One region of the Arthrobacter sp. CMU6 genome, then DNA from elsewhere that is predicted to be linked to it. Evidence: predicted binding sites of a transcription regulator. Region 1 holds the regulator's gene; each other region holds the start of a gene.
What was found. Region 1 encodes HrcA, which represses chaperone genes, less so after heat shock. Its sites were predicted from a motif close to TTNGCACTCGNNNNNNNCGAGTGCNAA; they were not measured.
Positions count from the first base shown of each region.

Region 2: the regulator HrcA is predicted to act here: its motif matches at 1,668-1,694, upstream of AC5RWD_RS07965 (Hsp20/alpha crystallin family protein).
Region 3: the regulator HrcA is predicted to act here: its motif matches at 1,029-1,055, upstream of groL (chaperonin GroEL).

Region 1 is NZ_JBNHFL010000012.1:33,789-37,018, reverse strand. Features, by position in the region: gene AC5RWD_RS10315 (DUF4870 domain-containing protein) at 1-77, opposite strand, end outside; gene AC5RWD_RS10310 (DUF3097 domain-containing protein) at 201-1,052, opposite strand; gene hrcA (heat-inducible transcriptional repressor HrcA) at 1,265-2,278, shown strand; gene dnaJ (molecular chaperone DnaJ) at 2,337-3,230, shown strand, end outside.
Region 2 is NZ_JBNHFL010000009.1:1,819-5,048, forward strand. Features, by position in the region: gene AC5RWD_RS07950 (hypothetical protein) at 1-155, shown strand, start outside; gene AC5RWD_RS07955 (hypothetical protein) at 201-590, opposite strand; gene AC5RWD_RS07960 (J domain-containing protein) at 627-1,043, opposite strand; gene AC5RWD_RS07965 (Hsp20/alpha crystallin family protein) at 1,167-1,589, opposite strand; gene AC5RWD_RS07970 (MerR family transcriptional regulator) at 1,726-2,037, shown strand; gene AC5RWD_RS07975 (hypothetical protein) at 2,115-2,363, opposite strand; tRNA gene AC5RWD_RS07980 (tRNA-Lys) at 2,428-2,500, opposite strand; partial or broken gene AC5RWD_RS07985 (manganese catalase family protein) at 2,877-3,175, opposite strand.
Region 3 is NZ_JBNHFL010000001.1:8,302-11,531, forward strand. Features, by position in the region: gene AC5RWD_RS00055 (ABC transporter substrate-binding protein) at 1-944, shown strand, start outside; gene groL (chaperonin GroEL) at 1,235-2,863, shown strand; gene AC5RWD_RS00065 (RNase H family protein) at 2,994-3,230, shown strand, end outside.

The sequences.
Region 1 (3,230 bases):
TTGGCCGGAACCCCATGGTACTGGGGCAGGTCCTGGCCGGACTGTGTGTCCCTGCGGTCGCGAGCGTCTTCTGCCACGGTGTCTTCCTTTAGCTTGCGTTGGTGCGATGGTGGCGCCGGGCCCGCGGTGCGGTGGCGCCGTACCAAGGATACCGGCCCGTAGGGCAATCGCGGGCTCAACGCCCAATCGCGGGACCGGAGCTACGGAACTGTTAGGAAATCGATGACCTCTTCCACCCGGCCCAGGAGGGCCGGCTCCAGGTCAGCGTAGGTGCGCACGGCGCCGAGGAGTTTCTGCCAGCCGAGGCCGATGTCTTCCTTCGTCTCGTGCGGCCAGCCGAAGGCCGTCAGGATGCCGGTTTTCCAGTCAGTGCCGCGCGGCACCACAGGCCACTGCGGGATGCCCAGTACGGAGGGCCGGATCGCCTGCCAGACGTCGACGTAGGGGTGGCCCACGATCAGCACGTTCCCGGCGGCGCCGGGGGACGCCATCACGGCGTCGGCGATCCTGGACTCCTTGGAATCGGGGACCAGGTGGTCCACCAGAACGCCCAGCCGACGGCCGGGACCGGGGCGGAAGGAGGCGACGGCCGCCGCCAGGTCGTCGATGCCATGGAGGGGTTCGACGACGATGCCCTCCACCCGGAGATCGTCACCCCAGACTTTTTCCACGAGTTCGGCGTCATGCTTGCCTTCAACCCAGATCCGGCTGGCCTTGGCGACCTGCGCGCGCTGCCCTTCCACCCGCACCGAACCCGACGCCGTCCGTGCAGCGCCCTGCCCTGCGGGCTTCGCTTTGGGGGCCGGGGGCATCAGCCGGATCGGCTGCCCCTCCAGGAGGAATCCGAAGCCCAGTTTGAAGGACCGCGACTTTCCGCGGCGGTCTTCGAGCGCCACCAGGTGCATGCCGCCGGACTTCTCCACCCGGGTTACTGCACCCACCCAGCCGGACTGGACGTCCTCGAGCACCATGCCGCGCTCCACCGGCACCTCGGGAAGGCTGTTCTTCGCGGGCGCTGCCATTTCCTGCGGGCCCCAGGTCTGGTACTGCATTCGTTCACCGCTCTGCACTCGGAAGGAGCCGCTCCGGCCGCGGGGATGCCGCCGGGGGACAGGCGCCCGGAATTTCGCCCGGAGCGGTACCAATGCTAACAACGCGGCGACTCATATTAGACTTGTTAGCACTTAGGCATGTCGAGTGCTAACCACAGCGTCTGCGGGCAGGATTAATGCCCCGCGCGGTTACGGCCAAAAGGAGGTGGACTGTGAGCGAACCACGGAAGCTTGAGGTGCTGCGCGCCATCGTGGAGGACTATGTCCATTCCCGCGAACCCGTCGGCTCCAAGGCCCTGGTGGAGCGACACCACCTCGGCGTTTCCAGCGCCACCATCCGCAACGACATGGCGGCGCTGGAGGACGAGGGCCTCATCACCGCCCCGCACACCAGCGCGGGCAGGATTCCCACGGACAAGGGTTACCGCCTGTTCGTCGACCAGATCTCGGCGGTCAAGCCGCTCTCCCCGGCGGAGAAGCGCGCCATCCAGACCCTGCTCGAGGGGTCCGAGGATCTTGACGACGTCCTGGACCGGACGGCCCGGCTCCTGTCGCAGCTGACCAACCAGGTCGCCGTCGTGCAGTACCCGCACCTGAGCCGCGCCGTGGTGCGGCACATTGAATTCGTGCTGCTGGCGCCCCGGAAGGTGCTGATCGTGCTGATCGCCGACTCCGGCAAGGTTGACCAGCGCGTCGTCGACGCCGGGCAGGACCTGTCGGACGACACGGTCGCCGCACTGCGCACCCGGTTCCTGACCGGTGTGGCCGGAACACCGGTGGCCATGCTGCCCCAGCACCTGGCCGCCGTCGTGGCCGGCTGCACTCCCGCCGAACGCCCCGTCGCCATGGCCCTCGGCAAAGGGCTTGAGGGCCTCGCCCACAACAGCCGGGAAGACCGGATGGTCCTTGCCGGAACGGCCAACCTGGCGCGGTCCAATGTTGACTTCCCGCTCAGCATCGGACCCGTGCTGGAGGCCCTCGAGGAGCAGGTGGTGATGCTGCGGCTCCTGAGCGACATGGCGCAGGACCCTCGCGGCGTGGCCGTCAGCATCGGCCGGGAGAACCCCTACGACGGGCTGGCCGAGGCGTCGGTTGTGGCCACCGGCTACGGCCCCGACGCCACAGCCAAGGTGGGCATCCTCGGCCCCACCCGGATGGACTACCCCACCACCATGGCCGCCGTGCGCGCGGTGGCCCGCTACCTTTCGAGGATTCTGGGCCCGTGACAGCACGCCCCGGACATTCTTTGACCACAGGCAGTACAACCAGGAAGAGATACGAACTTTGAGCAGCCACTACGACGTTCTTGGAGTCTCCCCGGAAGCCACCGGCGAGGAGATCAAAAAGGCCTACCGCAAGCTGGCCCGCTCGCTTCACCCGGACGTCAACCCCGGGGACGACGCCGCCGAACGGTTCAAGGCCGTCACCCACGCTTACGAGGTGCTGTCCGATCCGCAGAAGCGCAGGGTCTACGACACCACGGGCAACGAGAACGGCACCGACAACGGCTTCGGCGGCGGCTACGCCGGCCAGGGCTTCGCGTTCCAGGACATCTTTGACACCTTCTTCGGCGCCGGCGGCACGTCCGGGCCCGCGTCGCGTGTCCGCCGCGGCCAGGACGCGCTTATCAGCGTCCGGATCGACCTCCGCGATGCTGTCTTCGGCGTCAACAAGAAGCTGGAAGTGGACACGGCCGTCACCTGCCCCACCTGTGAAGGCTCCTGCTGCCGCGAGGGAAGCCACCCGGAACGCTGCGACATCTGTGGCGGCAGCGGCCAGGTGCAGCGGGCGGTCCGTTCCATCCTCGGCCAGGTCATGACCGCCGCACCCTGCGGATCCTGCGAGGGCTTCGGCACGGTCATCAAGGACCCTTGCAACGAGTGCAGCGGCCAGGGCCGCATCCGCAGCCGCCGGTCCCTGACCATCAAGGTTCCGGCCGGCGTTGCCACCGGAACGCGGATCCAGCTCTCCGGTCAGGGTGAAGCCGGCCCCGCGGGCGGCCCGTCCGGCGACCTCTACGTGGAAATCCGGGTCAACAACGACGCCACCTACGTCCGCGAGGGCGATGACCTCCACGCGACCCTGAACATCCCCATGACTGCCGCTGCCCTTGGCACCGAGCTGAGCCTGGAGACCTTCGACGGCAAGCAGGAGATCGACGTCAAGGCGGGCACGCAG
Region 2 (3,230 bases), on a different contig from region 1:
AACCCGACGACGCCCTGTGGCTCGAAGCCGCCCGCGGCGGCCACGTCCTGGTCATCAGCGGGGACAACCTCAGCATCACAACCAATGGCCTCGACATCCGCCACGCCGCGGCCCAGGGAACACTCGTTATCGGCACGGTCCCCGTCCGCGCGTAGGCACGGCCCGGCGCCCGGCCCAGTGCATGCCGGACTGCAAGGACGCTAGTCCACGAGCGGAGGAGGGCCGAAGAGGAATTCGTTGGCGTGGGCCACGGCTTTGCGGAACGCATCATTCCGAAGCGCCACCAGGTGTTCAGTGTCATCCACGCCAGGCTCAAGGAAGCCGGTAAAGCCCGGGCGAAGCACCCAGATGTCCCCCGCTGGCGGCAGGTAGAACACACCGAAGGAACGGTGCTGGCTGTCGTCGTCGGACCAGATGGGCACCACAGCCAGGGCGGCACCCGTTGCGGGATTGATCCACTGTGCACGGGGCAGCGGCTCCTCATGGGTTTCGGGGTCCAGGAACGGAGCCGTGCCCTTGCCCCAACGCTGCTCGAACCGCTCATGGAAGGCCGGGATCAGGTGCGAGTCATAGCGGCGCCAGTCACTCATCGTTGTAGTTCTCCTCTGGGTCTGATTCAGGTTCGGTTAAGCCCACGGTCCGCTCTCCCACCTGACGGGAGTGACGCGCAGTGGGGGCTCCCGGTGCCGGACCACCCGGACCGGAATAGCCTGCGGACCGCCGTTGCGCCCTTTGGCGCCCTGCCGGGCGTCTTGGCCGTTCGCCTCCGGACGTTCCCGCGGCCGGTTGTGCTCGGCGGATGGAGCAGCGGGCCCGGCATGGAAGGCTTCCCGGTCGTAGGCGTGGCGGCGCTTGGGGTCACGGAGCACGGAGAAGGCCTGCATGATGAGCTCCAGCTCGGCGGGCGCGGCCCCTCCGCCGGCGGCAACATCCGGGTGGTGCCGGCGCATCAGCGCGCGATAGGCGCGCGCGATTTCCTGTGGCGAGGCGCCACGGGAAACGTGCAGGACCGCGTAGTAGTCCGGGACAGGTCTGTTCATCATGAAGCCCGTTGCTGCAGGATTGTGCTGGTAGTTGCCACTGCCGGTGGCAGCGGTCCGGGGCGGCCTCCGGCAGACGCCCGAAGGCGGGAATCCGGACACCGCCCCGTGAGGCGCATCGAACGGCTACGTCTCAATCTGGTGCTGTTGGCCTTTGCTTTCGATTTGGATCTTCCGCGCCTTAGCCTGTTCCGCCACGGGGATACGCAGTGTCAGCACGCCGACGTCGTAGCTGGCCTTGATGTTGTCGGCGTCCAGGGTGTCGCCCAGGATGAGCTGGCGGCTGAAGACGCCGCGTGGCCGCTCCGATACCACCAGCTCGACGTTGGGCTGGGTGGCGTCCCTGCGCTCTGCCCGGACGGTAAGGACGTTCCGTTCAACGTTCAGATCCACGTCGTCGGGTGAAATCCCGGGCAGGTCAAACGCCACGACAAATTCCCCGTCCTCCTGCCACGCGTCCATCGGCATGGCCGCCGGGCGGGCTGCTGTTCCGAAGACCTGCTGGGTGAGCCGGTCCAGCTCACGGAACGGGTCAGTACGGATAAGCATCATTTCCCACTCCCTTCAGCATCTTGGTTCCATGGCTACCCACCACCACGTATCTGTGACAGTGGATATAGATTTCTTATAGCACTGGTGACAAACTGGTGCAAGAGGAATATCCAATTCGATTGACGGGAAACTCATGGCAAACCAGCGCAGCAGCGGGCGGGGCCTGTACGCCATTTCGGTGGTGGCAGAACTCCTGGGGACTGGCCAGCAAAACATCCGGCTCTATGAGCGCCGCGGCCTGCTCACCCCGGAACGGACAGAGGGCGGCACCCGCCAGTACAGTGAATCCGACCTGGCGGTCCTCCGCCGGATTGGAGAACTCCTGGACGAAGGCCTAAACCTGGCCGGCGTGGCCAAGGTGCTGGAATTGGAAATGGACAACGCCCGACTGCGGCGCCAGCTGAAGCGCGCCCGCACCGCCCGGCCGGACGACGACAGCATGTAAGGCAGCCGCTACCCGTTCGTGCGCCTTAAGGCGGGCACCCAACTTCACCCCCGCGGCCCCCGGCCTCTTCCTCCTCCCTAGGACAGGCCTGCAATCCCCGGTTGCTTCCAGGACGGTTCCCGTCCGGGAATGTTCCGGCTGAGCAGATCCAGCAGGTCGCCCTGGTCCAGGCCGGTCGCCTCGCTAACCTCGGCAAGGGTGGCGTCCCCGGCCCGCAGCAGCGCCGCGGCGGATTCGCGCAGCGTCCGGTATGCCACGCTCAGGGTGGTTTCGGCGGTTGCTATGACCGCAGCCAATGCCTGAAGCCTTTCGAGTTCTGGGTTCATTTCATATCACCGCCCTTTCGTTGGGATCCCGCGCGGTCCAGGAGTCCGTCGGAATATGCCGGCGTGCACCCGGTGGGGCTCGAACCCACGACCCGAGGATTAAAAGTCCCCTGCTCTCCCGGCTGAGCTACGGGTGCCTGCTCCCTGCAGCATGCGTCCGCTTCTCTTTTCGTTCGCTTATCGTAGATCGATCTATATCAACCACCATAGGTTTTTTAGCACTGCTGAAACACGGGCGCAAGAGTCATCGCACTCGACCTGCCCGGCGTCGAGTTCTACTCCGTTGACCGTGGCATTGACAAGAACGTCCTAACCGTCCGAGGAGATTTACTTGTGATCCTCCGTTGAGCTCATACGCGACGGGCGCGGACTATCCAGCGATTTCACACTCCGCGCAGGCGAAACGCTGACCATGGTCCTGAACTGTTCAGGACGGTTGTGCTTCGGCACCGTCCTGACTCCTAGAAATTCCTCCCGGCGCTCCGGCGAAATTGTCATCGGAAAACCGTCAGGCGCGACGTCGGTGCTCAGCTCGGTGCGGGGAACTGTTCGGCAATGATGGATGTTGCTGGTATCCAGCGCAATTTTCAACGGCGTGGTGCCCTTGGCACCGGGCTCGTCCACCGGGCCTGTCTTCTTGCCCTGGTACCGCGGGAGCCGTCCAGAAGCTGCGAAATCGTAGTACCGATCAGTTCCACATGGCGGATCTCCTCGGTCCCCACACCCTGGAGAAGATCCTTGTAGGGCTTCGCCGCTGCGTCTCCACGGAAGTTCATGCCCTGGAAGAGGTGCTGCATCAGGGTGCGCATCTCATTCAGGTTCCAGAAATGCTCGATGCCAATCACACGCGGCTCTGATATATTAGTT
Region 3 (3,230 bases), on a different contig from region 1:
TGATCGGTCCCACCGATTCCAGCCGCGCGCCGGCCGCGATCGACGTGCTGTCCAAAGCCAGGATCACGCTCATCTCTCCCGCCAACACGGCCCCGGAACTCAGCAGCTACAAGAGCGGCGGCTACTACTTCCGCACCGCCGCGGCGGACATCGCCCAGGCTCCTGTCCTGGTGAAACTCGCCAAGGACGCCGGAGCCAAGAGCCTCGCGGTGGTGTTCGAGGATGGCAGCTACGGCCAGGCCGTGTCTGCAGCAGTCTCAGCTTCCGCCAAGGCCGGCGGGCTGGACCCGGTCACCGTTTCCGGCTTCAAGGCGGGCGAGGCCCAGAAGTCGGCGGCCGCCGCAAGCGACGCGGCGCCGGATGCCGTCGTCGTCATTGCCCGGGACGGTGCGCAGGGCGCCATCGCCGAACTCACCAACGCCGGACTGCCCGGCAACAAACTCATCCTGGCCGACGGCGCCTTCAGGCAGTACGGGTCCGCCCTCGGTTCGAAGTCGCTGGAGGGAACGCGCGCCCTGGTGCCCGGGGTCTTCCCCTCGCCGCACTTCCAGGCTGAACTCGTCGCCGTCGACGCGGGCCTGAAGGACACGACGTTCGCGGCCGAGACCTATGATGCTGTGAACCTCGCGGCCGTGGCCGCTGCTGCGGCGGAGGACGACGCCGGTGCCTCCATCGCCGCTACGCTCATCTCCGTCTCCGGCGGTACTTCCGGCAGCCGGGCGTCCGCCGCGCCGTCCGGCCATCGAACCGCCTGCTCGACGTACAAGGACTGCCTTGCCGCCATCCGGGACGGAAAGGCCATTGACTACGACGGCGAGTCGGGACCTGTCCGCTTTGATGCGAACGGAGACGTCACAGCCGCGAAGTACATGGTGTTCACCTACGGAGCCGATAACAAGGCTAAGCTCACCGGCAGCGAGGCTGCCGGCAGGTCCGCCGGCTGATCGCTGGCAGCGAATACTCCCCCCGATCGCGGGAAAAACAGGCACATCTGCTTGCACTCTCCCCGGGAGAGTGCTAATTATTGATTAGCACTCCAGCGTGCCGACTGCTAAAAGGATCGTCCGGTTCACACCGGCATCACCCCGGCGGCGGCACAAGGAGCGAAAGAAACACCTGGTTGGGGTGAGATCCGGACCGTCAGGCGTACAGAGGCCTGCGGAAAGGATCGTCCGTCGCGGGCACCGCAGCAAGGTTCCTTCTTAACGACTGTCCCGAAAGGACTACTGCCGTTATGGCCAAGATCATTGCATTTGATGAAGAGGCACGCCGCGGTCTTGAGCGGGGCCTGAACATCCTCGCCGACGCCGTCAAGGTCACCCTCGGCCCGCGTGGCCGCAACGTCGTCCTCGAAAAGAAGTGGGGCGCCCCCACGATCACCAACGATGGTGTTTCCATCGCCAAGGAGATCGAGCTGGACGATCCCTACGAGAAAATCGGCGCCGAGCTGGTCAAGGAAGTTGCCAAGAAGACGGATGACGTCGCAGGCGACGGCACCACCACGGCCACCGTTCTGGCCCAGGCGCTGGTCAAGGAAGGCCTGCGCAACGTCGCGGCCGGCGCTGACCCGCTGTCCCTGAAGCGCGGCATCGAGAAGGCCGTTGAAGCCGTAACCGCTGAGCTGCTGAACTCCGCCAAGGAAATCGAAACCAAGGAAGAGATCGCAGCCACGGCGTCGATCTCCGCCGGTGACGACGAAATCGGCGCCCTGATCGCTGAAGCCCTGGACAAGGTGGGCAAGGAAGGCGTCATCACGGTCGAGGAGTCCAACACCTTCGGCCTCGAGCTGGAGCTCACCGAAGGCATGCGCTTCGACAAGGGCTACATCTCCGCTTACTTCGTCACGGACACCGAGCGCCAGGAAACGGTCCTCGAGGACCCGTACATCCTGATCGTCAACTCCAAGATCTCCAACGTCAAGGAACTGGTTGCTGTCCTCGAAAAGGTCATGCAGTCGAACAAGCCGCTGCTGATCATCGCCGAAGACATCGAGGGCGAGGCCCTGGCCACCCTGATCGTCAACAAGATCCGTGGCACCTTCAAGTCCGTCGCCGTCAAGGCCCCGGGCTTCGGTGACCGCCGCAAGGCGCAGCTGGCTGACATCGCCATCCTCACCGGCGGCCAGGTCATCGCCGAGGAAGTCGGCCTCAAGCTTGAGACCGCCGGCCTCGACCTCCTGGGCAAGGCTCGCAAGGTTGTCGTGACCAAGGACGAGACCACCATCGTCGAAGGTGCAGGCGACGCCGACCAGATCGCCGGCCGCGTTTCCCAGATCCGCGCCGAGATCGAAAACTCCGACTCGGACTACGACCGCGAGAAGCTGCAGGAGCGCCTGGCCAAGCTGGCCGGCGGCGTTGCAGTCATCAAGGCCGGTGCCGCCACGGAGGTTGAGCTCAAGGAGCGCAAGCACCGCATTGAGGACGCTGTCCGCAACGCAAAGGCTGCCGTCGAAGAAGGCATCGTTGCCGGTGGTGGCGTGGCCCTGATCCAGGCCGGCGCCAAGGCATTCGCCAACCTGCAGCTCCAAGGCGACGAAGCAACCGGCGCGAACATCGTCCGCGTTGCCATCGACGCCCCGCTGAAGCAGATCGCCTTCAACGCCGGCCTCGAGCCCGGCGTTGTGGTTGACAAGGTCCGCGGCCTGCCCGCCGGCCACGGCCTGAACGCAGCCACCGGCGAATACGTCGACCTGCTGGCTGCCGGCGTGAACGACCCCGTCAAGGTGACCCGCTCTGCCCTGCAGAACGCGGCTTCCATTGCCGGCCTGTTCCTCACCACCGAGGCCGTTGTGGCCGACAAGCCGGAGAAGAACGCTCCGGCCGTCGGCGGCGGCGACGAGATGGGCGGCATGGGCGGCTTCTAGCCTCCCGCTGCTCCCAGCTGGCTAACGAGCGCGGCCCCCTCCACCGAGGGGGCCGCGCTTTTGTCTGCGCACTGTTGTCTGCGCATTGTTGAGTGCGCTTTTTGTCCGTGCAGTCTGGCAGGATGGTTCGGTGACGATTACTGCAGCAGCCGACGGTTCGGCATTGGGAAACCCGGGTCCCGCGGGGTGGGCCTGGTACGTGAACGACGACTGCTGGCGGGCCGGCGGCTGGCCGCACGGCACCAACAACCAGGGTGAGCTGATGGCCGTCCTGGACCTCTTCCGCTCCACGGCTCACCTTCCCGACGAGGACCTGCACATCCTCTGCGACAGCCAGTACGTGATCAACTCCGTGACAAAGTGGATG